One region of the Providencia alcalifaciens genome, then DNA from elsewhere that is predicted to be linked to it. Evidence: predicted binding sites of a transcription regulator. Region 1 holds the regulator's gene; the other holds the start of a gene.
What was found. The regulator PhoB, encoded in region 1, activates phosphate uptake and scavenging genes when phosphate is short. The targets are predictions, from matches to a motif close to CTGTCATAAAACTGNCNNAT.

Region 1 (16,070 bases):
CAAATGGGCTTTCTTCACCTTCACCGCAACTATTATACAGCCGTGGGTAACCTTTCTTTTTCAAGTAACGGATCACTTGAATTAATGCTTCACGACCAAATCCTAATTTTTGATAAGGCTCGGCTATCATAAATCGCCATAGCATAATGCCATCGTATTCAAGCTCATCATCATCTAATCCAGAATGCAGCATAATGAATCCGACCGGGACATCATCCGCATAAATGCCTCGGTACCAAGCACAGTCAGAGAATTGCGCCTCAACCATGGAATAGGCATTATCTGCCACCATGCTACGTTGTGCTTCACTGAGTGTATGGCTCAGCAAACAGATTTCCGAAAAGTTTTCAGCTGTTACCTTCTGCAAGGAGACAACGGAATTTTCATCCACTTCTGGCTCGATGAACTCTATCATAACCATTCCTTCGCTCGAATATTGACCAAAGCTTCACGAGGAAGCTGCTTGAGTTGTTATTATTGAATAATCAAAATTGCTACTGATTTGTTACATGGATGTAATTTAATCAACCAGAGATCGGGGAGGCAGTCAATGACTTAATTGTGGCTATGCAAGCGGGGTCTAAAAAGAAAATGGCAACTTGCGTAAATGCCCGTTGCCATCGTGAAGTCAGGATAAAAAGCTAAATAATATTAATGTTCGGCTTCACCGCCAAGAACATCAATTAAGCGAGCGATTAAGGCGCTGAGTTCGCCTGTCATCAGAATATAATCAGCATCAAATTTCTGAGCAAAATCTTCTTTAGGAATGTCGTCATTTTGCTCTTTTAGTTTTTCACTGAATTTCAATTTCTTCAGGGAGCCGTCATCTGACAGCATAAACTGAACGCGCTCTTCCCAATCTAACGATAATTTAGTGACTAATTTGCCTGCTTCAATATGGGTGGCAATTTCATCAGAAATTAAGTCTTGTTTCTTACAACGGATGATCCCGCCTTCTTCTAAAATTGCTTTTAGCTCCGCTTCATCCATAGCGGCAAAACCTTGAGGTAATGCGCCAGAACGCACCCATTCAGTTAGCGTTAATTCAATCGGGTCTTTAAAGGTCAGGGGAACAACAGGAAGCGAGCCTAAGCTTTTGCGTAATAGCGCTAAATTATCTTCGGCACGCTTAGCACTAGCGGCATCGACAATAATTAGCTGATTAACGGTATCAATCCAAATGTAGGTTTTGCTGAATTTACTGAATGCGCGCGGAAGTAAGTCATGAACCACTTCGTCTTTTAACGAGGCTTTTTCAGTTTTTTTCAGTTGGCGACCTTGGTCAGCTTCTAATTTTTCAATTTTCTCTTGCAATGCTTGCTTAATCACGGGGGATGGCAGCATCTTATCTTCTTTCTTGGCACAAATAAGAATTTGGTTATTTGCAGCATGGGTGAGTGCATCTGCGCCACGCATTGGCGGAACCCAGCCTGTTTTCATCATGTCTTGGCTTCCACAAGGGGTATAAGCTAGCGGCGCAAGTTGTCTTTCCAGATCATCCGCGGAGAGTGCCAAATCCCGATTCAGGCGATAGACCAATATATTCTTGAACCACATGAAAAACCTACCTTTGTCATTAAAAACATGTTTAGCAAGGCGGACATGATAGCGAATTGTCCGTTATTAAGCGAAAAAAAATGCCCGCCATTTTGCGGTGTTTTACTTTCTATAAAGGTCGCCTAATAATGTAAGCAGGCAATTAAATGAAAAATCGATAATAAGCGAGTGCCATTATGAGGATAGGGATTGATTTAGGCGGTACAAAAATTGAAGTGGTCGCGCTGGATGATGGCGGTAATATTTTATTTCGTCAGCGTATACCAACGCCACGAGGTGATTACCAAGGCACTCTCGATGCAATCAAGCATTTAGTCGATGAGGCCGAAGCGGCAACGGGGCAAGTTGGGAGTGTGGGGTTAGGGATCCCCGGAACACTTTCCCCAGTGACGGGAAAAGTGAAAAATGCCAATTCTACGTGGTTAAACGGACAACCATTCGATAAAGACCTTGCTCAATGTTTAGGTCGCCCGGTGAAAATGGCGAATGATGCCAATTGTCTGGCAGTTTCAGAAGCCGTAGATGGCGCAGGTGCAGGCGCTAAAGTGGTATTTGCTGTGATCATCGGAACGGGCTGCGGCGCAGGGATCGCCATTAATGGACAAGTTCATTCTGGCGGAAATGGTGTAGCAGGTGAATGGGGACACAACCCTTTGCCATGGCAAGATGACCAAGACAGGCTATTTCTGGCTGACGAAAAATGTTATTGCGGACTGAGTGGCTGTACGGAGCAATTTGTTTCCGGTACAGGCTTTATGGCGGATTACAAAAAGCTGGCCGGAGAATCCAAAACAGGCACCGAAATTGTTCAATTGGCGCAAAATGGCAATAAACATGCGATAAAAGCCTTTGAACATTACCAAAATCGCCTAGCAAAAGCATTAGCACAAGCCGTCAACATGCTAGACCCAGACGTCATAGTGCTAGGGGGCGGAATGAGCAACGTCGATGCGCTCTATGAAAACCTGCCAAAAAAGATTCGCCAATGGGTGTTTGGTAGAGAGTTTGATACGCCAATTCGGAAGGCGGAGCATGGGGATTCGAGTGGGGTGCGGGGGGCGGCCTGGCTCTGCTCTGAGGGTTAATGCTCGTCATACTTCACGCCGTAGCTGCGTTGGCTACGCTCGCTAACCCTAGTCACATACTCGTGTATGCTTCTAGGGACTAGCTTCATTTGCCGCCTTGCTCGTCATACTTCACGCTGTAGCTGCGTTGGCTTCGCTTACTAGCCCTAGTCACATACTAATGTATGCTCCTAGGGACTAGTTTCACTTGCCGCCTTGCTACAACGCGAATTATTTAGAGCATTGGGTGAGGGGAAGGGCGAAAAAAGGCAAAAGAAAGGTAAAAGCAAAAGAAGGGCTAAAGAGAAAAGCGAGCTGGTGGATTTTGCTACTGATAAAGTGAGTATTGGTGAGTTATTTGGGGAATAGCGGGTTTTATCGATAACTCAAATAATAGCGGTGATTTTTATCGGATAAATCTATTTTTGTGAGCTATATAAAAGTCGGGATTCATAAATGGACTAAAACCGTGATTTAGTCACAAAAAATGGTTACTGTTTGCAGGCATTATCATTAAAACTTGATATCCAACACACAGTGACAGGCTCAATTTCGGGTATGGTTGTTTTTTTGCTCAATAACCATGAAATGAATCTGGATTTTATGAGAGGCATTCTCTCAAAAGGCAACAAAGGGGATTTAACGTGAAAAAGGCTCTAAAACTTTCATCTTTGGCACTGCTGGTGGCATTTAATGCCAACGCTGCCACGGTTGACTTGCGTGTCATGGAAACATCCGATGTACACAGCAACCTCATTGACTTCGACTACTACAAAGACAAGCCTACCGAACAATTTGGTCTGGTACGTACTGCGACATTAATCAAAGCTGCTAAAAATGAAGCCACCAACGCTATCCTCGTGGATAACGGCGACTTAATTCAAGGTAGCCCACTGGCTGACTATATGGCCAACAAAGGCTTAAAAGAGGGGGAATCTCACCCTGCTCATAGCCTAATGAACACCATGGGTTACACCGTCGGTAACTTTGGTAACCACGAGTTCAACTTTGGTTTAGATTACCTGAAACAAGCCATTGCAGGCGCGAAATTCCCTTACGTCAACGCCAATATCGTTGATGCTAAAACCGGTGAAAACTACTTCAAACCGTACATCATTGTTGATACGCCGGTAAAAGACCGTGATGGCAAAATACATACCATTAAAGTCGGTTATATCGGTTTTGTGCCGCCACAAATCATGATTTGGGATAAACCAAACTTAGAAGGCAAAGTGAAGGTGAATGACATCACTGAAACCGCTAAAAAGTTTGTACCACAAATGAAAAAAGAGGGCGCTGACCTGATTGTGGCAATTCCTCACTCAGGATTCTCACAAGAGCCATACAAAGCGATGGCAGAAAACTCTGTGTACTATCTCAGCGAAGTACCGGGCATTAACGCCATTATGTTTGGTCACTCTCACGGTGTGTTCCCAAGTAAAGAATTTGCCGAGATTAAAGGCGTCGATGTGGCAAAAGGCACAGTTAACGGTATTCCAGCCGTTATGCCAGGACAGTGGGGTGATCATTTAGGTGTGGTCGATTTGGTGGTTAACAATGATAGCGGCGATTGGAAAGTGGTTGAAGCTCAAGCCCATGCCCGCCCTGTTTATGATAAAGCCAACAAGAAAGCACTGGTTGAGCGCGATGAATCACTCGTGAAAATCATCCAAGAGCAGCATCAAGGTACTCGTGATTTCGTGGGTAAACTGATTGGTAAAGCCTCTGAAAACATGTACAGCTACTTGGCATTAGTTCAAAGCGATCCAACGGTTCAGATTGTGAATGATGCTCAGATGGATTACACCCGTAACTTTATCCAAGGCGACCCAGACTTAGCTGACTTACCAGTATTAGCGGCAGCAGCACCATTCAAAGCAGGTGGACGTAAAAATGCGCCTTCTGAGTTTGTTGAAGTGGAAAAAGGGGATTTAACCTTCCGTAATGCTGCTGATTTATATCTCTATCCAAATACTTTAGTGGTTGTGAAGGCAACAGGTGCGGATGTGGTTGAGTGGTTAGAGTGCTCTGCGGGCATGTTCAACCAAATTGATGCGCAGTCAACTAAGCCACAAAGCCTGATCAACTGGGATGGTTTTAGAACCTATAACTTTGACACCATTAGCGGTGTAAATTACCAGATTGACCTGACTCAGCCAGCTAAATATGACACTGATTGCCAAGTGGTCAATAAAGATGCAAATCGTATCAAAAATGTGACTTACCAAGGCAAACCAATCGATCCTAAAGCGGCGTTCTTAATCGCGACCAATAACTATCGTGGTTACGGCGGTAAATTTGCTGGTACTGGTGATGCGCATATTGCGTTTGCTTCGCCAGATGAAAACCGTGCAATTTTAGCGGCTTATATCGCTAAAGTATCTAAAGAAAAAGGCGAAGTGGTTTCGAAGGCTGATAATAACTGGTCCTTCACGCCAATTAAAACCGATAAAAAACTCGATGTACGTTTTGAAACTTCACCAAGTGAAAAAGCCGCCGAGTTTATTCAGCAACATGCTCAATATCCAATGAAAAAAGTGGGTACTGACGATATTGGTTTTGCTATTTACCAAGTTGATTTAACCGCTAAGTAATCGCAGTCATAAAATATTGATAACCGAAAGCCTGTCACTTGTGTCAGGCTTTTCTTCATAGAAATGTATGTTCGATGACATTCATATGAAAAAATAATTAGGGAAAGTGCCATAAAAGAAAGAGGCATAGAGGAATAGAAAAATAACTGACTGGCAATGTGCCAGCAAAAGCGGATTAATACAGAAATAAAATTCGGGGAGTTTAAACTTAAGAGTAAATGGCAGCTCCCCGAAATATTATGCTTATTAGATCTTCAATTAACTTATTCATAAGTCACGTTTAACATAGGTAATTTACTGTATTTGTCATATTCAACTTTGACATACTCGGATTCCACTTTTTTACCATTTTGCAATGAACCTGAAGCGGTGACTGTTTTACCATTACGATAACAATCAATATTTACGTGAGTTTTTTGTGAAATATCCACTTCACACTGAGGCTCATAGATATAACCACCAAATGAAACTGTACCTCCTGAAGATGGGTTGATATTACTTGCAAAAGAACAACTCGAAATGAAGATTGCCACTACAGTAGTTAATAAAGATAAACGTTTCATAGTCCACCCCCTTAATAACACTGACCACCATCCAATACTGCTTCTGTGCTCTTATTTTTAGTGTAGTTCAAATATTGATAATGCAAAAATAAAAGTTTGGTCTATAAGTAAATACTATTACCATGAGGATATAACATATTGATGTCAATCAAGTTAAGGTTGTTTTTCAGTTTTATATAAGTGATTAAGAATACTATTTTTTATAAAATTGCGACCAATATATAAAAAATAAATATTATTTTTGAATAAGTGCTAATTGGTTTTGATTAATATCCCAGAGGTGTTTTTCTGTTGGGGTAATTTGCGATAGTTGAGGATTTTATATTGTTAAGAGTTTAATGAAATTCAGATTTGTTATATAAATAAATATATAATGATTTTGGTGGATAAATAAAATAAAGCCTCTGCAAACATTTGCAGAGGCTATAAAGATAATAACGATTAGTGATGAATTATTTGAATACTTTGAAACGAACGTCGTCGTCCATAAAGTCTTTATCACCAGCTGGTTGCTCAATTGAACCAAATACCATTTGAGCGCGTAAAATCCAATTCGCTGGGATATTCCACTCTTGTTGAACTTGATTATCAATTAATGGGTTGTAGTGCTGTAATGATGCACCCACATTTTCCTGAGATAATGTTGTCCATACTGCCAGCTGCGCCATACCGCTCGCTTGTTCTGACCAGATAGGGAAGTTATCTGCATAGAGTGGGAATTGCTCTTGTAAGCCAGTCACTACGTTTTTATCTTCAAAGAAAAGAACGGTACCTGCACCTGCTGCAAAGCTATTAATTTTTTGCTCAGTTCCCGCAAATGCCGCTTCTGGTACGATAGCGCGTAACGCTTCTTTGGTGATATTCCACAGTTTTTTATGTTCTGCACCAAATAACACCACAATACGTGAAGTTTGTGAGTTAAATGCTGATGGGGAGTGCTTAACCGCTTCTTTGATAAGCTCAGCCACTTTCTCTTCCGAGATTGGTAATGAATCGCCTAAGTTATAAATAGTGCGACGATTTTTAATCATTTCGATAAATGCGTTAGACATGTTTGTCCCCTTGCTTTTGTTTAGAGCACGGCAATTTATTGAACAACCTCAGAAGCCGTAACTTGTTTCGATATAAATTGTTTCGATGTGAATAACTATAAAGGTATCCCAACCAAATCATAGAAAAAAAATTTAACCTTAATGTTCAAATTTTTGAATGTTGTTATGAAAATACAATAACTTCATGTAGTTATTGTGTTTTTTTGGCTCGGAGTAGTTAACTAACACGATAATGGCTTGGAAGCTCACTAAAGCCGAGTCCGTTAGTTTTTTTCACTGCAATTTGTACTGGAATTCGTTCTTTCATCGCTTCCACATGGCTAATCACCCCAATGGTTTTTCCTGATGCATTTAGGCTCTCTAATGCATCTAGGGCGATGTCTAAAGTTTCAGCGTCTAGCGTACCGAAGCCTTCATCTAAAAAGAGTGACTCTAATTGTGTGCGATGGCTCACCATGTCAGAGAGTGCAAGGGCTAGCGCGAGACTGACTAAGAAGCTTTCACCCCCGGAAAGGGTCTTCGTATCGCGAATGCTATCCCCTTGCCAACCATCAATAACTTGTAATTCGAGGTTGGCTAAATGGCTACGTTGTAGCAAATAACGACCATGCAATTTATCGAGTTGCTGGTTAGCGAGCGAGACTAAACAGTCTAGGGTTAGCCCTTGAGCATAGCGACGGAATTTATCCCCTTCAGCGGAACCGATTAAGGTATTGAGATAACTCCAATCGTCGTAGCTTAATTGGCTCTGTTCAATTTTATTCAATAACTCGCGCTGTTGGTGACGCTGTTGCTGATCACGCTCAAGCTGGTTAATGATTTGCCCTTGTTGCTGGTTCAAGATCTTGATTTGGCTCTCTAACTGTTCGAGAGCTTGCTGAATTTGTTCCACAGAAAACTCAGTGAATTCCACTAAACGTTGTTGCTCATGATTTGCTATGGCTGACTGGCTTTCTTGGTAGCGAGTTTCCGCCTCCAGCCGCTGTTGAGTCACTCGTTGTTTAAGCTGCTCCAGCTCAATTTTCTCTTCAGTAGGCAGTAAGGCATTAAGGAATTGCTCTTGAGTTTCGAAGGGGCTGCTATTGAGTGCAGCAACAAACTGAGCGTGAGCGGCTAGCTGTCGCTGGCTAAGTTGCTTCAATTGGTGATCAAGTTCTTGGGCACTCCCGTTGAGTGCGGCAATATTTTTATCTATTGCGCTAATTTGTTCTGAAAGCGTATCAACTTGATGTGTGTATTGAGCTTGTTTTTCTTGCATTTTTTGAATAAAAACAGCAACTGTTTGGCCTTCTAATAGATTCTGGCGTTGCATGTTTTTTTGTTCAATTTGCTGATTTAATTGCTCTAATTGCTGCTGTTGAGCAGAAAGTTGCTGAGCTAATTGCTGAGCATTCGCTGTTTCAGCTGCAAGCGTTGCCGTATCAACTTCAATATTTTTGGTGATTTGCAGGAAGGTTGCTTTTTGCGCTTCATAATATTGCCCGCGTTGCTCAATCTCTTGTAGCCAGGTGGTAAATTGCGCTTGATTTGGCAATGTGAGATTGAATGGAGCCAGCGAGGCTGTAAGCTGCTGTGTTTGTTGTTCTAGGCGTTGTTGCAGAGATTGCTGCTCAGCTTGGTTATCTTCTAATTGCTGTGACTGATGCTTAAGTTTTTCATCAAGGAGAGATAACTCAGAAAACAGCTGTTTAGCTTGAGCTTGCTGTTCATAATATTGGTTTTTAGCCTCTTGGTACTGACGCTCTAACTGTGCAAATTCATTGATGATGGCTTGCTGAGCGGTAAGCTTTTCTTGTAATTTAACAAGGGATTGCTCTACCGCTGACGCGGTTTTGGCTAGTTCAGGGATATGTGCTTGCTCACATGCCTTTAGCCATTGATTGTTCAGATTATTGAACTGCTCTTGTAGCTGCTTTTGAGCCAATTCGTTATCTTGCTGGCGGCGTTTGTCTGCTTGCAATAAGGCTTGCTGCTCAGTGAGCTTTTGTTTTTCGGTCTCAATTTGAGTCATTAGCGTAGCCAGTTGCTGCTGGGTCTCATTGGGCATAACGGCTTGATATGATGCTAAAGCAGGGTGCTCCAATGAACCACAAAGAGGGCATGGAATCCCTTCAATGAGCTTTTGGCGTTCATGTTCTAAGCTGACAATTGTTTGTTCCAGCTGAAGTTTTTGCTCCAAAACTTGATGTTGAGGCTGGAGCTGAGTCACTCTATCTTGCGCAATGGTAATCTGTTGTGCCAATTGGTTGATAGATTCGCTGAGTTGGTTTTGCAACTGAGTTTGTGACTGTAATTGCTGCTGTTTTTCCTCATGTTGAGCCAGTAAAACAGGCAGTATTTTCGCGTGTTGCAAATGCTCTTGTCGCTGTGAAATTGCGACCTTAATTTCTTCAATACTGTGCTTTTCTTTATATTCCTGAAACTGCTTTTCTAGCTGATTAAAGCGAGAGTGCTGCTCTTCTAAATGGCTTTGAGCCAGTTGAGATTCTTTGGATTTTTGCTGCTGAACTTGTTGTAGGGTTTGCCATTCAAGGTTGATAGCTTGCTGCTTTTTCTGACTTTGAGTTAGGCGTTCTGTGAGTTCATAAATAAATTTCCCTTGCTGTTGCCAGCTACCGAGTTGAGCGACAATTTGGGCATCATTTTGATGTTCTTGTAGAAATAACTGGGTTGTATTCAATTCATTATTGGCATGAAAAATTTTCTGCTGAGTGCTCTCTACACTCGATTTTTTCTGCAAATATTCGCCATTTAGCTGATTCAATTGCTCGGCAAATTGGACTTTTTGCTGGTTAAGCTGTGTGAGCAAATTGTCGAGTGGTCGCACTTCGTTATCGATCATTGCCGTGGTTTTTTGTACCCACTCTTTATATTGGTTTTGTTCCGACTGAGCTTGAGTGTGTTGGGTGACTAATGGCAAGCGCTGCTTTTGAGCGTCTTCTAAAAGTAATGTGGTGCGCTGCTGTTTTTGGGTCTGTTCATCGAGTTGAGTTTGCAAGCTTTGCACTGCCATCCAATCAGGGCGTAAGGCTTCCGCTGGTGCGCTTTGTGCCAGTTTATGCAAGCTGGGTTCGGCGGCTTGATATTGCTGTAGAGCTTGCTGCTGTGCAATCTGTAATCGCTGGGTATTTTGCACCAATTGTTGATGTTGCTGGTGCCATGTTAGCGCTTGTTGATGGCGGTTTTTATTCTGGCTCAGTTGCTGTTCTTGCGCTGAATATTGTTGCTGTTTTTCAACAAGTTCTTGATACTCTGATTCAGTAAGTAAGTTAATACTGCCCGCTTGCGCTCGAAGAATATCGAGATCGGTTTTAGCTTGTTTATGTTGGTTAAAAATATACACCGAAATCTGGCTGTAAATTTCGGTGCCAGTGATCTCTTCCAGTAAATCGGCACGCTCTTTTTCGGTGGCATTTAAAAAGGCGGCAAAATCCCCTTGAGAGAGCAAAATAGATTTAGTGAAACGCCCAAAATCGAGCCCGGTGATTTGCACAATTTTTTCACGAACTTCACTGATTTTTTCTGCGATGATCTGCCCATCAGCGACGGTTGCAAGCTCTGCTTTTGCATCTTGCAGGTTACCATCGGGTTTATTATTTGCTCGGCGTTGACTCCAAAATGCGCGATAAGCGATGCCTTTAACTTCAAACTCCACTTCCGCTAAACATTCACCCGTATGGCGGGTCATCAACTCATTTTTGCTTTTTGATATTGCGCCTAACCGTGGAGTTTGGTGGTAAAGCGCAAGGCAGATGGCATCCAATAAAGTGGTTTTTCCCGCGCCAGTCGCTCCTGTGATGGCAAATAACCCATTACTGGCAAAAGGCTCTTCTGTGAAATCAATCTTCCATTCACCTTTTAGGGAGTTAATATTTTTCAGGCGTAAGCTTAAGATTTTCACAGTTATTCTCCCTGCTCATTGCGCAAGTTGGCGTAGGATTGCTTGAACAGCTGCAATAAACGTTGCTCTAACGCTTTGTCTTCCAATGCCTCTTCGGTAAGTCGTCGAGTAAAGACTTCTTCGGCGGTCAGCTCATTTAATGTTTCATTCTGCGGAGTGAGGTTTTGACCAGTCTGTGCCCGCCGCGCTCGGCGTAGGCGAACCACTTCAACAGGGAGTTCTTGAGTAAGAGCTTCAATACGTTGTTGTATATCACCAAGATAGTCTTGAGTGGCGACTTCAATATCTAACCAAATAGGGAGCTCATTTTCTGGGATGGGTAAGTCTATTAATTGTTTTTGTAATTCTTTCAAAGAGCCCTTTAAACTTAATAGCGGTTGGAAAACCGGAATTGGCAGTAAAGTAACATTGGCAAATTGGTGCTGGTTAAATTCGACTAAGCAGACACTTTTTTGTTGCTGTGACTCATCAAAACTGAGTGCAATTGGAGAGCCGCTATAGCGAATATGTGCTTGTCCACCAATTAGTTGAGGACGATGGATATGTCCGAGCGCAATATAATCTGCGGGTGGGAATGCACCAGAAGGAAAAGCATCCAATGTGCCAATATAAATCTCACGCACTGAATCTGTCAGTTCTGCACCGACGACAGTCAAATGCCCTGTGGCAATAATCGGGATATCTAAGCCCAGCTCTGTACGTTGTTCAACGGCTTTTTGGTAACAGCTTTGGTAGCGTTCATGAATGGCATTTTGTAATGAAAGTTGTTTTTCTTCACTGCTTTGCCCCGCAATGCTGACTTGGATATCTCGCGGTCGCAAAAAGGGGATTGCGCACACCAATCCATTTGGGTTCCCTTGCTTATCTTTCAATGTGATGACAGGGGATTCGCTGTTTGATGTGATGACGTGAGTATTTAAATAACGTAATAACGCGCTGGATTCATTCAAAACAGAGACAGAATCATGGTTACCACTCAAGATAACTAATTGGCAGCCTGTTTTTTGCAAATCAACAATAAACTGATTGTAGAGTTCGCGCGCATAACTTGGGGGCGCGCCAGTATCAAAGACATCGCCAGCCACAATCAGGGCATCCACTTGGTACTGTTTGACTTGCTCGATTAGCCAACGCAAAAAGTGTTGGTGTTCAGCAGATCGATTTTTAGTGAAAAAATACTGACCTAAATGCCAGTCTGAAGTGTGGATGATGCGCATGAGCTAGCGGTTCCTATAATTATGAAGCTTTTACTATATTAATATTCAGACGCTTTATACTAATATTCAAACCATTTGGTTTGTTGCGTCACAGTATACCGTATAGAGGCTAAGTGAAGGCAAAGGCATGGCAAATTAAACAGTAAAAAAGAGAGAGTTGCGAAGCGCTTCGCAACGAAAGCGAAAACCTAGGCTTGTGGTGATATCGTTGATTTGTCGTGAAATGAATGATGTGGCGTTAATATTTCACTTACATGACATTAAACTGTTAATCTAATGATAGATCTTGATTGTGCGTTGAGATATTCATAATTCTGTCACAAAACTGACGCATAATGCGGTCACATTAAAAATCTCTTCTTATTTACAGGAACAATCATGGCAAGACGCATTCTAGTCGTTGAAGATGAAGCGCCCATCCGAGAAATGGTTTGTTTTGTATTGGCACAGAATGGTTTTCAGCCTACAGAGGCTGATGATTATGATTCTGCGATAGCGCAATTGGTTGATCCACTTCCTGATTTAGTATTATTGGATTGGATGATCCCCGGAGGTTCCGGTATCCAAGTCATTAAACATATGAAGCGTGATAGTGCCACGCGAGATGTCCCCGTGATGATGCTAACAGCAAGGGGTGAAGAAGAAGATCGCGTGAAAGGATTAGAAGTGGGAGCGGATGATTATCTCATTAAACCGTTTTCACCAAAAGAATTGATAGCCCGGGTTAAAGCCATTTTACGACGAATCTCTCCAATGGCGACAGAAGACATTATCGAGATGAACGGGCTAGTGCTTGACCCTACCTCTCATCGCGTTACCAGCAAAGAAATTCCCATTGATATGGGCCCTACCGAATACAAGTTACTTCACTTCTTTATGACCCATCCAGAGCGAGTTTATAGCCGCGAGCAGTTACTCAATTATGTTTGGGGTGCAAACGTGTATGTGGAAGACAGAACGGTGGATGTCCATATTCGTCGTTTAAGAAAAGCGTTAGAGTTAGATGGACATGATAAGATGGTGCAAACGGTTCGTGGTACTGGCTACCGCTTCTCTGTTCGCTATTGAGAAACCATTAGGGAGAAACATGGGTGCTTGAACGCTTATCCTTAAAACAGCTGATTTGGGGGCTGTTTTTATTTATTTTACCCGCATTGATACTGTCTGTTTTTATTGGACACCTTCCGTGGCTGCTAGTGATCTCTCTACTCGCGGCACTCATTTGGCACGGATATAACCTGCTAAAGCTTTCTGACTGGCTCTGGTTGGATAGAAGTATGCTGCCGCCGGATGGCAAAGGGGGATGGGAGCCGATATTTTATGGTATCTATCAGATGCAGCAGCGTAACCGTAAGCGTCGCCGTGAACTAGGGCAGTTGATTAAGCGATTTCGCAGTGGGGCTGAATCCTTGCCTGATGCCGTGGTAATAATGACCACCGAAGGCAATATATTTTGGTGTAACCGCCACGCTCAACAGCTTCTTGGTTTTCGCTGGCCAGAGGATAACGGACAGCATATTTTTAACTTGTTACGTTATCCTGATTTTAGCCGTTATTTCACCGTGAAAAATTATGACCAAGCGCTGACGATTGAGCTTAACAGTGGCGAAATTGTTGAGTTTCGTATCTTACCGTATGCAAGTGATCAGCTTTTGATGGTGGCTCGAGATGTGACTGAAAAACGCCGTCTAGAAAAAGCCCGTAGAGACTTTTTTGCTAACGTGAGCCATGAGTTGCGTACGCCATTGACCGTTATTCAAGGTTATCTTGAAGTCATGGATGATCAAGAAGGCACTTCACCGATGAATAAAAAAGCGTTGTCGGTGATGCAAGAGCAGACTCATCGAATGGATAACCTTGTGAAGCAATTGCTGCAATTATCCCGTATTGAGGTTGCCCCTCAAATTAATCTTGATGAACAGATTAATATGCCGGTCATTCTTAAGATGATTGAACAAGAAGCGATTAGTTTAAGCCAAGGGCGGCACGAGTTTGAATTCAGTATTGATGAAAAACTTCGAGTTCATGGCAATGAAGAGCAGCTACGAAGTGCGGTGGCTAACTTAGTGTATAACGCCATAAACCATACACCAGACGGTACGAAAATTATGGTGAAATGGCAACGAACCAGCAATGGTGCACAGTTTAGTGTGAGTGATAATGGTCCGGGAATTCCAGCGGAGCACCTTCCTCGCTTAACAGAGCGTTTTTATCGTGTGGATAAAGCGCGCTCAAGGCAAGGTGGCGGTGGAACAGGGCTGGGCTTAGCAATTGTTAAGCATGCCGTTCAGCACCATAGTAGCCAGCTCTCAGTCACCAGTCAGGTTGGCAAGGGCAGTGAGTTTTCATTCACATTACCACCAGTGTTTATTGTGTCAGATAAAAAAACGAATACACTAAGCGCTAAATAATCGAAAATCCCAAGCCTTGCTAATAAAATCATTGTGTTAGCAAGGTTTTTTGTTTTGTAATTCATCCCATATTGGTGTTATTTCTAACGCCTGCGCTATATTTTCAATTTTATCCTGAAATTTTCTTCATCTTATTCTGCCAAAATCTCGTCAGTGCGGTTAAAAAATGTTTTGTTGATGATTTTTTAGCCTGAATATATACGGGATATTGCAATTTTACTGATAGTAATCACTGGTTCTTAAATTTAGTTTGGTACATTGTTCTTGTTTTTGGGTTTGCTATTGCCTTTTTTCCCTACAAAAGTTTTACTTGTCGCCAGTTATTGGCGATTTTTACTGTTTTTTGATGTTTAGTATTATAAAGCTAACCAAAGCATGCATTTTATATTGTTAATGCAATGTTGATCAGAACTCTATTTCGTCATATATGTTCCAATAGGTTACCGATGAAGTGACCTGTTTTTATTTCATAATTTACTAAAAATTAACATAATATGGCTCATCGTTTATCATCCAGAGATATCCTCGCCTTAGGTTTTATGACCTTTGCGCTGTTTGTTGGGGCTGGAAATATCATTTTCCCGCCAATGGTCGGTTTACAAGCCGGTGAACAAGTTTGGACTGCGGCACTTGGCTTCTTAGTCACTGGTGTCGGCCTTCCTGTTCTTACCGTTGTTGCATTGGCGAAAGTGGGGGGCGGTATTGAAGCGCTCAGCACGCCAATTGGCAAAACCGCCGGTCTGCTATTAGCTATCGTTGCGTATTTATCGGTGGGGCCTCTTTTTGCGACCCCAAGAACGGCAACAGTTTCTTATAAAGTGGGTATTGCACCACTGCTGGGCGGTGAATCTGAAATATCGCTGCTGGTTTATAGTGCCATCTATTTTGTACTGGTGATCGGTATTTCGTTATATCCAGGTAAATTGCTAGATAGCGTTGGGCACATTTTGGCACCAGTCAAAATGTTGGCGCTGGCAATTTTAGGTGTTGCTGCTGTTATGTGGCCTGCCGGACAACCGATTTTGGCAACCCCTGAATATCAAGATATGGCATTTTCCAATGGCTTTATTAATGGCTATTTAACGATGGACACATTAGGTGCCATGGTTTTTGGTATTGTCATTGTGAATGCGGCGCGTTCCCGTGGTATTGAAAACTCATCATTATTAACTCGCTATACCATGTGGGCAGGTTTAATTGCTGGGGTGTTATTAACTCTGGTCTATTTATCGCTGTTCAAATTGGGCGAAAATAGCGGGTCATTGATTCCAAATCCTGCTGATGGCGCTGATATTCTTCACGAATATGTTCAATACACGTTTGGTAATTACGGTAGCTTCTTCTTAGCGGTGTTGATTTTTGTTGCCTGTATGGTGACAGCGGTAGGGCTAACCTGCGCATGTGCTGAGTTCTTTAGTCGCTATGTGCCAATTTCTTACCGTAAATTGGTATTGATTTTAGGCTTGTTCTCTATGGTGATTTCAAACCTCGGACTGAGTAAGCTGATAGCGTTCTCATTGCCGGTATTGGTTTCGATTTATCCACCTTGTATCGTTTTAATTTTGATGAGCTTTACGTTGAAATGGTGGCGTAACCCAACCATCGTGATTGCTCCAACGATGTTAACAAGTTTTGTGGTCGGTTTGGTTGGTGCAGTGAAAGCATCTGATAACTTGAAGACTTATATCCCAGACTGGATGACATCTATTCC
Region 2 (16,070 bases), 510 kb from region 1:
ATTATTATAAAAGTGGTTATCTTTAAAAGAAATAGGATGGCAGATAAAATTAAATCTAATTAACAATGAGAATCATAATCATCTACCATGGTTATATTTAGCCTCTTTTTCGGGCAATATTAAATGATGTGGATCAAAAAGGGATTTAGTTGGTGGAGTTTTTTAAAACTAAAATGCAGATGTTAGTATTGTTAATTAATATAATTAAATAAGACAATATGCGGATAATAAATTGAATTAGTTATTTAATTTATTTTTATAAGAAAAATGGAAGATGTTTAAATTAAATACTGAGAGATGATTAAATGCATTTTAATAAATGCCCTTACCGATGAAACGGCAAGGGCATCATGTCTTAGCGCTTTTTACCAAAAGCAGCAGCCAGTGCATCACTCATCGCACTGTTGCTAGATGCCGCAGAGTTAGATGATGAATTACCTCGCGCATTCCCTCGTGAAGCAGGGGCTTTGCGGGTATTTCTATCTTGCGCTGGAGCCGCACTGCGAGGTGCGCTGCTACCTTCACCCGCTTGTTCATCTAAACGCATAGTGAGCGCAATACGCTTACGAGCAATATCCACATCCAGCACTTTGACTTTCACAATGTCGCCAGTTTTGACGACTTTGTGAGGATCTTCAACGTAGCTGTTTGAAAGGGAAGAAATATGCACCAAACCATCTTGATGAACACCGATATCCACAAATGCCCCGAAGTTAGTGACGTTAGTCACTGCACCTTCTAAGATCATGCCGGTCGTTAAGTCATTCATCGTTTCAATACCGTCAGCAAAGGTTGCCGTTTTAAACTCAGGGCGTGGGTCACGACCCGGTTTTTCCAGCTCTTTGATGATGTCTGTGACGGTAGGAACCCCAAACTGTTCGGTGGTAAATTCACGCGGACTCAAACCGTTCAATATCTGTGAATTGCCCATAATTTCTTTGAGTGGCTGGCGCACGGCTTCAAGGATTTTTTCAACAATTGGGTAGGCTTCTGGGTGAACCGTTGAGGCATCCAGTGGGTTATCCCCATTGGTGATACGCAAGAAACCCGCGCACTGTTCAAAGGCTTTTGGTCCTAAGCGAGCGACTTTAAGTAACTGTTTTCTGTCATTGAATTGACCATTCGAATCACGCCAATCGACAACGTTCTGCGCGATCATTTTGCTCAACCCTGCAACACGGGTGAGTAGCGCAACAGAGGCAGTGTTCAAGTCTACGCCGACGGAGTTTACGCAATCTTCAACGACCGCATCTAACTTACGGGCTAGCTGAGTTTGGCTGACATCATGTTGATACTGGCCAACACCGATAGATTTCGGGTCGATTTTCACCAGTTCAGCCAGCGGGTCTTGTAAGCGGCGAGCAATAGAAACTGCACCACGCAAAGAGACGTCTAAGTCAGGAAATTCTAATGCTGCCAGCTCAGAAGCAGAATAAACAGAGGCACCAGCTTCACTGACAATCACTTTCTGTGCTGTGACTGCTGGGAACTGTTTTTGCACTTCAGCAAAGAAGCGCTCCGTTTCTCGTGATGCGGTTCCATTACCAATCGCGACCAGCTCGACGTGGTATTTTTGACATAATGCGGCAACGATAGTGGCAGCTTTGGCTGCCTGACCTGTGTGTGGGTAAATAGTATCTGTTGCCATTACTTTACCCGTCGCATCAACGACCGCTACTTTTACTCCAGTACGTAAACCTGGGTCGAGGCCCATAGTGGTACGCATACCCGCAGGAGCCGCCATCAATAAATCACTGAGATTACGGGCGAATACGTTAATCGCTTCTTCTTCCGCTTTCTCGCGCAGGGCGCTCATGATTTCGGTTTCTAAGTGCAGTAACACTTTGACTCGCCAAGTCCAGCTGATGACGGCTTTACGCCATTGGTCAGCGGGAGCATTGTTTAAACGCACATCTAAATGGCGAGTAATAATTTCTTCGCAATAGCTCTCTTTTGGCGGCTCTTCAAACTGAGGGTCACAGTTGAGGGATAACTGCAAAATACCTTCATTGCGACCACGAAACATGGCCAAAGCGCGGTGCGAAGGAACTTGAGCAACCGGTTCATGGTGATCAAAATAGTCGCTAAATTTTACGCCTTCAGTCTGTTTACCATCAGCAACAACAGAAACAATGTGCGCATTCTTCCAAATATAGTCGCGAACTTTCGCTAATAAGGAAGCATCTTCGGCGAAACGCTCCATTAAAATGTAGCGAGCACCATCTAAAGCAGCTTTGGTATCGGCTACACCTTTATCCGCGTCAACATAGCGTTGTGCAAGTGTATCCGGTGATTGGCTTGGATCGTTCCACAGCGTATCAGCTAAGGGTTCTAAGCCCGCTTCGATTGCAATTTGCCCACGAGTACGGCGCTTTGGTTTGTAGGGGAGGTAAAGGTCTTCGAGTTCGGTTTTATTCAGCGTTGTATTGATGGCAGAAGCGAGTTCTGGAGTAAGCTTACCTTGTTCGTCAATGGATTTTAGAATGGTTTGCTTACGGTCGTTTAACTCTCTCAAATACCCTAAACGGCTCTCTAGCTGACGCAGCTGAGTGTCATCCAATCCCCCCGTAACCTCTTTACGGTAGCGGGCGATAAATGGGACGGTATTGCCTTCATCCAATAATGTAATGGCTGAAAACACCTGTTTCGGTTGGGCTTGTAGTTCGGCCGCAATAATTTGGCTTAGAGTTTCATTCATGTCGTGTTTAAATACCTACTCAAAGAACAGTGAAAATAGACTGCACAGTTATACTTGCTGGTAGACAGAATTGCCAGACAGAATTTTTGCCTAGTGGTAGGCAAGTCGCAGATTATATTTTATAAAATATTATAATTATCCGATTTATATACCTTTAATGAGATGAATAAGAGCCTTTTAATTACCCGTGAAGGATGGGACGCTTTAGACAAAGAACTTAAATATCTTTGGAGAGAAGAGCGCCCACGAGTGACACAGTCCGTCTCTGAAGCCGCAGCCCAGGGGGATCGTTCCGAAAACGCAGAATATATCTACGGTAAAAAACGGCTACGGGAAATAGACCGCCGTATTCGTTTTTTATCCAAAAGGTTGGATCAGCTTAGAATTGTTGAACCCGACCCTCGACAAGAGGGGCGTGTGTTTTTTGGCGCATGGGTTAAGCTTGAAGATGATAATGAAAATATCAGAATTTTCCGGTTAGTGGGGGCGGATGAATTTGATCCTGCTAAGCAGTGGATTTCTATCGATTCACCAGTGGCTCGCGCATTAATTGGCAAGCAGGTTGATGATGAAGTGGTCGTCACAACGCCGGGCGGAAAAGTCACGTACGTTGTGCTAGAAATTAGCTATAAGCCATTAATCAGTTAACGAGTAAAATGATTCATTAAAGTTAGTGTTAATGGTAAATTACTGGCATGAATATTATTTTTGTTACTTTCATCAGCAGAATAATTCTAAAATTCCACACTTTGGGGGCTATAAATGCAGGAAAGTTATAAAGTTCTTGTCGTCGATGATGATATGCGTTTACGTGCTCTGCTTGAACGTTACCTCACCGAGCAGGGTTTTCAGGTAAGAAGTGCAGCGAATGCTGAACAGATGGACAGGATCCTAACGCGGGAATCTATTCATTTAATCGTATTGGACTTAATGCTTCCTGGGGAAGATGGCTTATCCATTTGCCGTCGTTTACGTAGTCAAAACAACCCAATTCCAATCATTATGGTCACCGCGAAAGGCGAAGAAGTTGACCGTATTGTGGGCTTAGAAATTGGTGCGGATGACTATATCCCTAAACCGTTTAACCCTCGTGAACTGTTAGCGCGTATTCGTGCGGTGCTGCGTCGCCAAGCGAATGAGTTACCAGGTGCACCATCGCAAGATGATGCCGTCATCACTTTTGGTAAATTTAAACTTAACCTCGGAACCCGTGAAATGTTCCAAGGCGAAGAAAATATGCCATTAACCAGTGGTGAGTTTGCGGTGTTGAAAGTATTAGTTTCTTATCCACGCGAACCATTATCTCGTGACAAGCTGATGAGTTTGGCTCGAGGTCGTGAATACAGTGCGATGGAACGTTCTATCGACGTTCAAATCTCACGCTTACGCCGTATGATTGAAGAAGATCCTGCGCACCCACGTTACATTCAAACCGTTTGGGGCTTAGGTTACGTATTTGTTCCAGATGGAAGCAAAGCATGAAGCGACTGAGGTTCTCACGACGTAGTACATTTTCTCGCTCGTTATTTTTGTTTGTCGCGCTCCTGTTCGCAAGCCTTGTGACCAGCTACATGGTTGTATTGAATTTTGTTGTGATGCCAAGCTTACAGCAGTTCAATAAAGTGCTTGCCTATGAAGTGCGTACATTGATGACAGAGAAAATGGTTCTACAAGATGGAACCTCAGTGCGAGTCTCTCCCGCATTACGTAAAAAAATCTACAATGAGCTCGGTATTACCTTTTACGCCCATTCAGCGGCGATGGAAGAGGGATTAAACTGGGCAAAAGAGTATGATTTTCTAAGTGAAAACATGTCGGAATACTTAGGTGGCAAGGCCAGCGTGCATCTGGAACTTGGGCGTGAGTATCCGATATTGTGGTTAACATCCTACCTAGCACCAGATATTTGGGTGCGCGTTCCACTCACCGAAATCGGTCAAAATCAGTTTTCTCAAGTTTTCCGCTATACACTCACGGTCTTCCTCACTATCTTTGCGGGGGTTTGGCTCTATATTCGCTATCAAAACAAGCCATTATTAGAGCTGGAATATCACGCGGGTGAGGTCGGTAAGGGGCATGTTATGCCACCGATGCAAGAGAAAGGTGCCACAGAGGTTCGCGCGGCTATTCGCTCGTTCAACCATATGGCGGCAGGGATAAAATCCCTCGAAAATGACCGTACAGTATTAATGGCAGGGGTCAGTCATGACCTTCGAACGCCACTAACCCGCATTCGTCTCGCGACGGAAATGATGGGGCCTGAAGATGGCTATCTCGCTGAATCTATCAACAAAGATATTGAAGAGTGCGACGCAATCATCGGTCAATTCATGTCTTACCTGAAAACAGGGCAAGAGATGGATATGGAGTTCTGCGACCTTAACGCTATTCTCAACGAAGCTGTTGTTGCTGAAACCAACGTCGTGGGTGAAATTGAAACCAATTTAGTCCCAGGGCCGGTGATGTTCAACGGTAACCATCTTGCTATCAAACGCGCAATTACCAACATGATAGTCAACGCTTATCGCTACGGAAATGGCTGGATCAAAGTCAGCAGTGGTAAAAACGAAGATTACGTTTGGTTTCAAGTTGAGGATGACGGCGCAGGGATCAAAGAAGAAGACATTCAACGCCTATTCCAGCCATTCGTACAGGGTGAAAAAGCCCGTAGCAACAAAGGTACAGGGCTGGGACTCGCGATAATTCGCAGAATTATTGATGCCCATGAAGGGAACATTGAGATCCATAAAAGCGAGCGCGGCGGGTTTGCTATACGGGCTCTTCTCCCCCTAAAAGAACGTGAAGACTGATATCTCGTCGTATTTCAACTTGTAGGGGTGTTGACTACGCTCAGCTACTCAGGTCACATACTTGTGTATGCTCCCTGAGATATCTTCTCTTGTCGCCTACCTACAAGCTGAAATACTTAGAGATATACTGTGTAGATAGAAAGATAGAAAGATAGAAAGATAGAAAGATAGAAAGATAGAAAGATAGAAAGATAGAAAGATAGAAAGATAGAAAGATAGAAAGAATAAAAGAGAAAGAAATTTTTTCATTTATGACAACATGTCATATTCCAAACGCTAAGCTGTCATATTCATTAATCTTATTTAGTTGATTGAAAAATAAGAAAATAATCATTTTTGTACCCTTCTGCTACACTTAATCATGTCGATAAAATCCGCAAATGTCATAAAACTGTCATAAAGATGACATATTGCCGTAACTCAATTGTCCTATTTTCCCTACCGTGACATACACCCAATAATTTAATACTTGATTATTTCTTACATCCCCGGAGGGATTATGAAAATGATGCGTACCACACTAGCAAGCGTAATGGCAGCAACCTTATCTCTGACTGCAATGTCTTCTTTTGCTGCTACCAGCCTGACCGGAGCTGGCGCGACATTCCCTGCTCCTGTTTATGCGAAGTGGGCAGATACTTATCAGAAAGAAACAGGTAATAAAATTAACTATCAGGGGATCGGTTCTTCTGGTGGTGTAAAACAAATTAATGCGAAAACAGTTGATTTCGGTGCGTCTGATGCGCCATTGACTGATGAAAAACTCAAAGAAGACGGCTTATTCCAATTCCCAACCGTGATTGGTGGCGTGGTTTTAGCGGTAAACGTTAAAGGCATCGAGTCTAATCAACTGGTTCTTGATGGTAAAACTCTGGGCGACATCTACTTAGGCAAAATTGCTAAATGGAATGACCCAGCCATCGCAAAACTGAATCCAAACGTAAAATTACCTGACCAAAACATCGCTGTGGTTCGCCGCTCTGATGGTTCTGGTACCACATTCGTCTTCACAAGCTACTTAGCAAAAGTTAGCTCAAACTGGAAAGATGAAGTGGGTGCAGGTTCAACGGTTAACTGGCCGAAAAACAGCGTAGGTGGTAAAGGTAATGATGGCGTTGCAGCCTTTGTTCAACGTCTGCCAGGCTCTATCGGCTATGTAGAATATGCTTACGCAAAACAGAATAATCTTGCGTATACTAAGCTGATTTCTGCAGATGGTCAGCCAGTTTCACCAACAGGTGAAAGCTTCAGCGCAGCAGCGAAAAAAGTGGATTGGTCCAAATCATTTGCACAAGACCTGACTAACCGTGAAGGCGCTAACGCATGGCCAATTACCTCCACCACATTCATCTTAGTTCACAAGCAACAAGCGGATGCTGAGAAAGGTAAAGCGGTTCTTGATTTCTTCAACTGGGCTTACGACAAAGGCGGTAAACAAGCAGAAGCATTAGATTATGCTGTATTACCTCAAGAAGTTGTGACCGCAGTACGTGCAGCATGGAAAACAGAAGTAAAAGATAGCCAAGGTAAAGCACTGTTCTAAGTGCCCCTCGGGTTGGAAAAGGGTAAGCGGGTGCTGAGGAATAGCTCCCGCTTATTCACCGTAGTAACGTAAGTCCTACTGAAAAGTAGGCATGGAATGAGAACAAAGCGCATGGCCGAAAAAATAACGGCATTCAAAGCCCCTAGTAAATCGGGCGACGTGATTTTTAGTGCATTAGTCAAAATAGCAGCGCTAATCACTCTCCTCATGCTTGGTGGCATTATTATTTCCCTGATTTTCGCATCTTGGCCAAGTATGCAGAAATTCGGGTTTTCGTTTTTGTGGAATAAAGAATGGGATGCGCCAGCAGAACAGTTTGGTGCATTAGTGCCTATCTACGGCACCATCGTCACATCATTAATCGCTCTGATTATCGCCGTACCTGTGAGTTTTGGTATCGCATTATTCTTAACAGAGCTAGCGCCTAACTGGTTAAAACGCCCATTAGGTATTGCGATTGAGCTTCTCGCTGCGATCCCAAGTATTGTTTATGGTATGTGGGGACTGTTTGTCTTCGCACCGTTATTTGCAGAATACTTCCAAGAACCAGTTGGTAATGTCATGTCGAGCATTCCAATTGTTGGCGAGTTATTCACCGGTCCTGCGTTTGGTATCGGTATTCTTGCGGCGGGTATTATCCTCGCCATTATGATCATTCCTTACATCGCCTCAGTAATGCGCGATGTATTTGAACAAACTCCTGTGATGATGAAAGAGTCAGCCTATGGAATTGGCTGTACTACATGGGAAGTAATTTGGAATATCGTTCTGCCTTATACCCGTAATGGGGTGATTGGTGGAGTGATGCTGGGGCTAGGTCGTGCACTGGGAGAAACCATGGCGGTCACCTTCGTCATCGGTAACACATACCAACTCGATAGCCCTTCACTGTTTATGCCGGGTAACAGTATTACCTCCGCGCTGGCGAACGAATTTGCTGAAGCGGAAAGTGGTTTACACACGGCGGCATTGATGGAACTTGGTTTAATTCTGTTTGTGATTACCTTCATCGTTCTGGCGATTTCCAAGCTGATGGTAATGCGCCTTGCTAAGAATGAGGGACGCTAATATGTCGACTTATGAGCCTGTTGTAGTGAATCAAAAAGAGCGCGCACGCCGTCAAGCATGGCGTCGTCAAGTCAACAGAATGGCATTATTAGTCTCCATGCTGACGATGGCATTTGGTCTGTTTTGGTTAGTGTGGATTTTATTCTCCACGGTAACGAAAGGGATTGATGGTATGTCCCTCAATCTGTTTACCGAAATGACACCGCCGCCAAATACAGAAGGCGGTGGTTTGGCGAACGCCATTGTGGGAAGTGGATTGCTTATCTTGTGGGCGACCGTTATCGGAACACCATTAGGGATTTTAGCGGGCATCTACTTAGCGGAATATGGTCGCAAATCGTGGTTAGCTTCGGTGACGCGTTTTATTAACGACATTCTGTTATCTGCGCCTTCAATTGTCGTTGGTCTGTTTGTTTACACCATTGTGGTGGCTCAAGTACAGCATTTCTCAGGTTGGGCTGGCGTGATTGCACTTGCATTACTGCAAATCCCAATTGTTATCCGTACCACTGAGAATATGTTGAAGCTCGTGCCAGATAGCCTGCGTGAAGCGGCATATGCACTGGGCACCCCAAAATGGAAAATGATTTTATCCATTACATTAAAAGCATCTGTATCTGGGATTATTACCGGTATTTTGCTGGCTATCGCGCGTATTGCGGGGGAAACCGCACCGCTGCTGTTCACGTCACTGTCGAACCAATTCTGGAGTACCGACATGAATGAGCCAATTGCTAACTTACCAGTGACTATCTTCAAATTTGCAATGAGTCCGTTCTCTGAATGGCAGCAATTAGCATGGGCAGGGGTTCTCCTTATCACCTTATGTGTCCTGTTAATCAATATCATTGCCCGTGTTGTGTTTGCACAGAAAAAACACTAATCCCAGACGAATAAAAGAATTGATAGAGAGAAGTCACCATGATTAATGCAAACGATATTGCAAACAGTAAAATTAAAGTTCGCGACCTTAACTTCTACTATGGAAAATTCCACGCGCTGAAGAATATCTCTTTAGACATTGAAAAGAACAAAGTGACTGCGTTTATCGGCCCATCAGGTTGTGGTAAATCTACGCTGCTGCGTACATTCAACAAAATGTACGAACTGTATGGTGAGCAACGCGCTGAGGGCGAAATTTTACTTGATGGTCAAAACATTCTGACGGACAAACAAGACATCGCGTTATTACGTGCGAAAGTCGGTATGGTGTTCCAAAAACCAACGCCATTCCCGATGTCTATCTACGACAATATCGCGTTCGGTGTGCGTTTGTTTGAAAAGCTGTCCCGCGTCGAAATGGACGAGCGTGTACAGTGGGCACTGACAAAAGCGGCACTGTGGAATGAAACCAAAGATAAACTTCACCAAAGTGGCTACAGCCTCTCTGGTGGACAGCAACAGCGTCTGTGTATTGCGCGAGGTATCGCCATTCGCCCAGAAGTTCTGTTACTCGATGAGCCATGTTCTGCTCTGGACCCAATCTCAACGGGGCGTATTGAAGAGCTGATCACGGAATTGAAATCAGAATATACCGTAGTGATAGTGACCCACAACATGCAACAAGCGGCACGCTGTTCTGATTACACGGCATTTATGTACTTGGGTGAGTTAGTGGAATTTAACAACACTGACAAGATGTTCACCACCCCAGAAATGAAACAAACTGAAGATTATATTACTGGCCGCTACGGTTGATATGGAGCCGACGATGGATACGCTGAACCACAACAAACATATATCAGGGCAGTTCAATGCTGAACTGGAACATATCCATACTGAGTTGATGACCATGGGAGGGCTAGTTGAAGAACAGCTCACCAAGGCTATCACTGCGATGCATAATCAGGATGAAGCCCTAGCGCGAGAAGTGATTGCCAACGACCACAAAGTTAACATGATGGAAGTGGCAATCGATGAAGAGTGCGTCAAAATCATCGCCAAGCGCCAGCCAACAGCAAGCGACTTGCGTTTGATTATGGCAATCTCAAAAACCATCGCTGAACTGGAAAGAATCGGTGACGTCGCGGATAAAATCTGCCAAACCGCACTGGAAAAATTCTCTCAGCAGCACCAGCCATTATTGGTGAGCTTGGAGTCATTAGGTCGCCATACCGTGCAAATGCTGCATGACGTGCTGGATGCTTTTGCGCGCATGGACTTGGAAGAAGCTATCCGTATTTATCGTGAAGACGAAAAGGTAGACCAAGAGTACGAAGGGATTGTTCGTCAGTTAATGACGTACATGATGGAAGACCCGCGTACCATTCCAAGCGTCTTAACTGCGCTGTTCTGTGCTCGCTCCATTGAGCGTATCGGTGACCGTTGCCAGAATATTTGTGAATTTATTTTCTACTATGTTAAAGGGCAAGATTTCCGCCATGTAGGTGGAGATAGCCTTGAAAAAATGCTGACTAGCTCGAAAGACAGCAACAAAGAGTAATCGCTAAACCACTGAGGTGTTCGCACCTCAGTGTTCATCTTCTTCATTTTCTTCTTGCTCGATAAGAGTCTTAATCTGCAACATTTTAGGGGTCGCTCCGATGGATTTTCACCCCTTTTTTTATGTCTACCCATATTCCAAATTGATATAAATATATTATTTAATATTATTTCAAGTGCTAAGAAATAGTTGATAGCTTGTGATGGTCAATTTACGCAAATTTACCGTTAGGGGCATTCAATGAAAGCACGTTTTCTTACTTCCGCACTTTTAGTTGCAGGTCTGGCGCTAACAGCGAATGTCGCTAGCGCAGATAAATTAGATGATATTAAACAAGCGGGAGTGATCCGCATTTCTGTTTTTGACAGTAATCCCCCATTCGGATTTATTGATCCTAAAACCAAAAAACTTGCTGGCTATGATATCGATATCGCCCAAGCGATTGCTGATGATCTTGGCGTGAAATTAGAGCTGCGTCCAACCAACCCAGCTAACCGCATTCCATTGCTCACATCCGGTAAAGTTGACCTGATTGGTGCCAACTTCACAATTACAGACGAGCGTGCAAAACAGGTGGATTTCTCCATTCCTGATTTTGCGACCGGGCAGAAGTTCATTGCTCGTAAAGGTGTCTTGAAAACCCCTGAAGATATCGCGCCGCTGCGTATTGGTGCAGATAAAGGCACGGTGCAGGAAGTGACTCTGCGTGAACGTTTCCCAAATACCAAAGTGATTTCTTATGATGACACTCCCCAAGCCTTTGCCGCGCTGCGTAATGGCAACGTTCAAGCGATTACCCAAGATGATGCGAAGCTGGTGGGCTTGCTAGGTAATTTGCCAGAAAAAGTGAAAGCAGACTTTGAAATCTCACCGTTTAGCTTAACTAAAGAATATCAAGCGTTAGGCGCGAGCAAAGGGGAAACGCGTTTAATTGAGAACGTGAATGCCACCTTGCTGAAACTGGAGAAAGAAGGCAAAGCGAACGAGATTTATAACCGTTGGTTTGGTCCAGACACCAAAGCGGCACAACCTCGTGGTGAATTCAAATTTGCCCCATTGAGCGAACAGCCTAAATCTTAAGTTAGTCATGTAGTTTAGTGAGAATAAACGCCCCTGCCATGTTGCAGGGGTTGTCAGTTATAGCGAGGCGAAATATGTTCGACAAATTTTTCAGCGGTGACTTCTGGTCTGCGCATTTACTAGCACCACAATACCTTGAGTGGTTTGGCTATGGTTTTTTGCTCACAGTCTGGATCTCGATTTGTACGATCATCGCTGCCACGCTATTAGGGTTTATTGCCGCCTCGGCAAGAGACAGCCAAATCGCGCCGCTACGCTGGTTTGTGACCGTTTATATTTCGATTTTCCGTAATACACCGCTACTAGTGCAACTGTTTTTTTGGTACTTCGCCTCGGGAGAAATTCTCCCTCAATCAGCCATGGAATGGCTGAATACTCCCCATGAAATTGAAATTTTAGGGGTTACATTGGGTTGGCCGTCCTTTGAATTTTTAGCCGGATTTGTCGGTTTAACGTTATACACCGTGCCTTTCATTGCGGAAGAAGTGCGCTCGGGTATCCGAGGAGTGCGGCAAGGACAGAAACAAGCGGCTCTCGCTTTGGGGCTTACCTCATGGCAGTCCATGCGCTTAGTGATTTTACCGCAAGCCGTAAAAATCGCGTTACCGCCGCTGTTAGGGCAATACATGAACGTCGTCAAAAACTCGTCATTAACGATGGCGATCGGGGTGGCAGAGCTCTCTTATGTATCACGTCAAGTAGATAGCCAATCATTACAAACATTTGCTGCATTTGGTTTAGCAACGGTACTGTACATCGCAATCATCGCCTTTATGGAAGGCTGGGGTCAATGGCGACAACAGCGTCAGTTGGCTCAGGGGGTATAAGATGGATTTTTCAGTCATTACAGATAACTGGCAATATTTGCTATTTGGGGCTTACCCTGATGGACCACTGGAAGGAGCCGCTCTAACGCTAATTATGAGCATATTGGCTGGTGCCGCGTCTATTGTCCTCGGCACATTGGGCGGTATTGCGCTGGCGATGCTACGTGGCTTCTGGGTGAATCTATTTGCCGCCGTTTTAGGCTTTTTCCGCGCGATTCCCGTTATCATGTTGATTTTTTGGACTTACTTTCTATTGCCTATTGTCTTCGGAACGGAAATTCCGGGCGTGACGGCAGTGGTGTGTGCATTAGCGCTGATCACCTCAGCCTATTTAGCCCACGGCGTGAAAGCAGGAATTTTAGCTATCAGCCAAGGGCAATGGAACGCCGGGCTTTCTCTCGGATTTAACCGCTGGCAAGTGCTGTGGAATGTGGTGTTACCTCAAGCTTTACGCATGATGGTACCTTCCTTTATTAACCAATGGGTTGCGTTAATTAAAGATACCTCCCTGGCGTATATTGTAGGGGTGGCGGAGCTGTCATTCCTAGCAACACAGGTGAATAACCGTGAAATGATCTACCCGCTGGAAGTATTCCTGTTTGTGGCATTTATCTACTTTGTGATGTGCCTGTCAGTCGAAATTATTGCCAATCAAGTGGCGAAAAAACTCAGTGATAAAAGTGCAGCGCGCAGCCGTTCAGCAAAACGCGGTTGGCTGTTTTGGCGACGTCAAAAGCTGATTGCGCTTTCTTAATCGCACAAAGGCGGCGAAAGCCCCAATGGCGGTGTGACAACCGCCATGTCTCCCTCGATATTCATTTACAGTATCAGTCAGTTAGGAAATGCGACTTATTTAAAATGACGCAATCGTTTTCTTTTGCATCGTTTAGTTGTACCATGAGCCGAAAAAAACTTTTTTTCGTGCCCACCACGCATCCATTGGCAATCTAGGGCATGACATTTCGACAAGGCGCATTTTAATGACTAATCAATCATCTGGCTCCTCGCAATCGCAGGGTCTGTTTCAGCGTGTGTTTAAATTACAAGAACACGGTACCACCGCAAGAACAGAGGTCGTTGCAGGGTTCACCACCTTCCTGACGATGGTATATATCGTTTTTGTTAACCCACAAATTTTGTCTGTAGCTGGTATGGATATCAAAGCGGTATTCGTAACCACCTGTTTAATCGCCGCCCTCGGCAGTATTTTAATGGGCTTACTGGCTAACTTACCTATTGCCGTTGCACCTGCGATGGGGCTAAACGCCTTCTTTGCCTTTGTGGTTGTTGGGGCGATGGGCTATTCATGGCAAGTCGCTATGGGCGCTGTATTCTGGGGCGCAGTTGGATTATTTATTCTGACGTTATTCCGTATTCGTTACTGGATCATCGCCAATATTCCCCTGAGTTTACGAGTGGGGATCACCAGCGGTATCGGTCTGTTTATCGCCATGATGGGACTGAAAAACTCCGGTATTATCGTTGCAAACCCAGATACCTTAGTGTCGATTGGTAACCTAACTCACCATAATGTGTGGCTAGGGGCATTAGGCTTTTTCATTATTGCCATTTTAGCGGCGCGTAATATCCATGCGGCAGTATTGGTGTCTATCGCCGTGACTACGCTGATTGGCTTAGCACTGGGTGATGTGAAATATACGGGCATTTTCTCAATGCCACCAAGCATTAGCAGTGTTGTTGGACAAGTGGACTTTGCTGGTTCACTGGATCTCGCACTTTCTGGGGTTATCTTTGCCTTTATGTTGGTGAACCTGTTTGACTCCTCAGGCACCATGATTGGGGTAACAGACAAAGCAGGTATTACCAACGAGCGCGGGACTTTCCCTCGCATGAAGCAAGCGCTGTATGTAGATAGCTTAAGTTCGGTAGCCGGTTCTGCAATGGGGACTTCGTCCGTAACAGCGTATATCGAAAGTTCTTCAGGGGTATCCGTAGGCGGCCGTACGGGCTTAACCGCGATTGTCGTCGGTGTGTTATTCCTGCTGACTATGTTTATCTCTCCGCTGGCAGGAATGGTTCCAGCCTATGCAACCGCAGGTGCGCTGATTTATGTTGGCGTTCTGATGACTTCAAGCTTAACGCGTGTGAAATGGGATGACTTAACGGAATCCGTTCCAGCGTTTATAACTGCGGTAATGATGCCATTTAGTTTCTCGATTACAGAAGGTATTGCGCTAGGCTTTATCGCGTACTGTGCGATGAAGATTGGTACAGGGCGCTGGCGTGATCTGGGTCTGTGTGTGATCCTTGTAGCAGCGATGTTCTTGTTAAAAATGGTTCTCGTCGACGCCTAATATGCTCGAATGCTCGTCATATTTTGCACTGTAGCAGCGTTGGCTTCGGTTGCTAACCCTAGTCACATACTTATGTATGCTCCTAGGGATTAGCAACTCTTGCCGCCTTGCTACAGCACAAACTATTTAGAGCATTGGAATGCTTAGGCAACTTGAATTATTTAGAATATTACTCAAGATGGTTTTCTGTTTTCTGGCGATACAGCTATTTAGAGCATTGGACAACATAAGCAACTTGAATTATTTAGAATATTGCTCAAGGTGACTCTCTATTTTTAGTACAAGACCCTTCAACGAGCTTCCCTTTTGTTGCTTGCATGCAACTCAAATTATTTAAGGTATAATCATTAAAGTATTGCTGCGAATGCAAAGTGAGATAAAATTCACCTACAATTGCAAAGTAGTGCTTTCACCGCTAAAAGGATCCTGCTAGATTCCGCAGCAGAAACTGATTTTATCAAGGTAGCAAACCATGAATTCACCAAAAAAACCGACCAGCAATCCAAAGAAAAAATACCGTAAGACGAAAGAAGAAATTAACGCGGAAGGTCGTGAGCGTAAGCGCGAGAAAAAACATCGCGGGCATAAGTCTGGTAGCCGTAATCAAGACGAGTCTTCAAATGGTCAAAAAAATGGACAAAATGTTCAGGCTGACCCACGTATTGGCAGTAAAAAACCCATTCCATTAATTGTGGAAGATAACAAGCCAACAGCACGTCCAGTTGTGAAAGAGAAGCCAGTTGCTAAAGAAAAACTGACCCCAGAAAAAGAACTGGAAATGTTGGAAAGTGACGATCGTTTAGATGCGTTATTAGCGCGCTTGGAAGAAGGTGAAACGATTACGGCGCAAGAGCAAAAATATGTTGAAACATGCTTAGACCGTATTGATGAGCTGATGAACACTCTTGGCATTGAATATGCTGAAGAAGAGGGTGATGAAGAGGAAGAAGAGAAATTTGATGACATTATGCGCATCTTAAAAAGTAAATAATTGCCTCTCTATTTGTTCCTCCCGCGGCAGGCGGGAGGAATGCTGCTTAATTTCTCGCCTACCTTCCTTTTCTTTGATGTTGCATCAGATCTGTTTTTCCTAACATCGCTATAATCTTTGCGGTATAGACTCTTTACATAAATAGCTAAAAAATAATCTAAAGAGATATAATTAACAGTGATGCTTTCGAGCTTGTGGTCAATTAAGGAATATCAATGTCAGAGCAAAATATTGTTTGGGATCTCTCTCTCATCCAGAAATATAACTATTCAGGCCCACGTTATACCTCTTATCC

Region 2: the regulator PhoB is predicted to act here: its motif matches at 5,889-5,908, upstream of pstS (phosphate ABC transporter substrate-binding protein PstS).

The regions. Positions count from the first base shown of each region.
Region 1 is NZ_OU659204.1:767,685-783,754, forward strand. Features, by position in the region: gene LDO73_RS03340 (GNAT family N-acetyltransferase) at 1-415, opposite strand, end outside; gene rdgC (recombination-associated protein RdgC) at 652-1,557, opposite strand; gene mak (fructokinase) at 1,734-2,642, shown strand; gene LDO73_RS03355 (bifunctional 2',3'-cyclic-nucleotide 2'-phosphodiesterase/3'-nucleotidase) at 3,266-5,215, shown strand; gene LDO73_RS03360 (hypothetical protein) at 5,479-5,778, opposite strand; gene LDO73_RS03365 (nitroreductase family protein) at 6,231-6,830, opposite strand; gene LDO73_RS03370 (AAA family ATPase) at 7,048-10,731, opposite strand; gene sbcD (exonuclease subunit SbcD) at 10,734-11,948, opposite strand; gene phoB (phosphate regulon transcriptional regulator PhoB) at 12,327-13,016, shown strand; gene phoR (phosphate regulon sensor histidine kinase PhoR) at 13,040-14,359, shown strand; gene brnQ (branched-chain amino acid transport system II carrier protein) at 14,854-16,070, shown strand, end outside.
Region 2 is NZ_OU659204.1:262,612-278,681, forward strand. Features, by position in the region: gene LDO73_RS01145 (Tex family protein) at 356-2,698, opposite strand; gene greB (transcription elongation factor GreB) at 2,861-3,346, shown strand; gene ompR (two-component system response regulator OmpR) at 3,461-4,180, shown strand; gene envZ (two-component system sensor histidine kinase EnvZ) at 4,177-5,508, shown strand; gene pstS (phosphate ABC transporter substrate-binding protein PstS) at 6,008-7,051, shown strand; gene pstC (phosphate ABC transporter permease PstC) at 7,163-8,119, shown strand; gene pstA (phosphate ABC transporter permease PstA) at 8,121-9,002, shown strand; gene pstB (phosphate ABC transporter ATP-binding protein PstB) at 9,041-9,817, shown strand; gene phoU (phosphate signaling complex protein PhoU) at 9,831-10,562, shown strand; gene LDO73_RS01190 (ABC transporter substrate-binding protein) at 10,803-11,642, shown strand; gene LDO73_RS01195 (amino acid ABC transporter permease) at 11,717-12,469, shown strand; gene LDO73_RS01200 (amino acid ABC transporter permease) at 12,471-13,223, shown strand; gene LDO73_RS01205 (NCS2 family permease) at 13,450-14,784, shown strand; gene yihI (Der GTPase-activating protein YihI) at 15,257-15,775, shown strand; gene hemN (oxygen-independent coproporphyrinogen III oxidase) at 15,991-16,070, shown strand, end outside.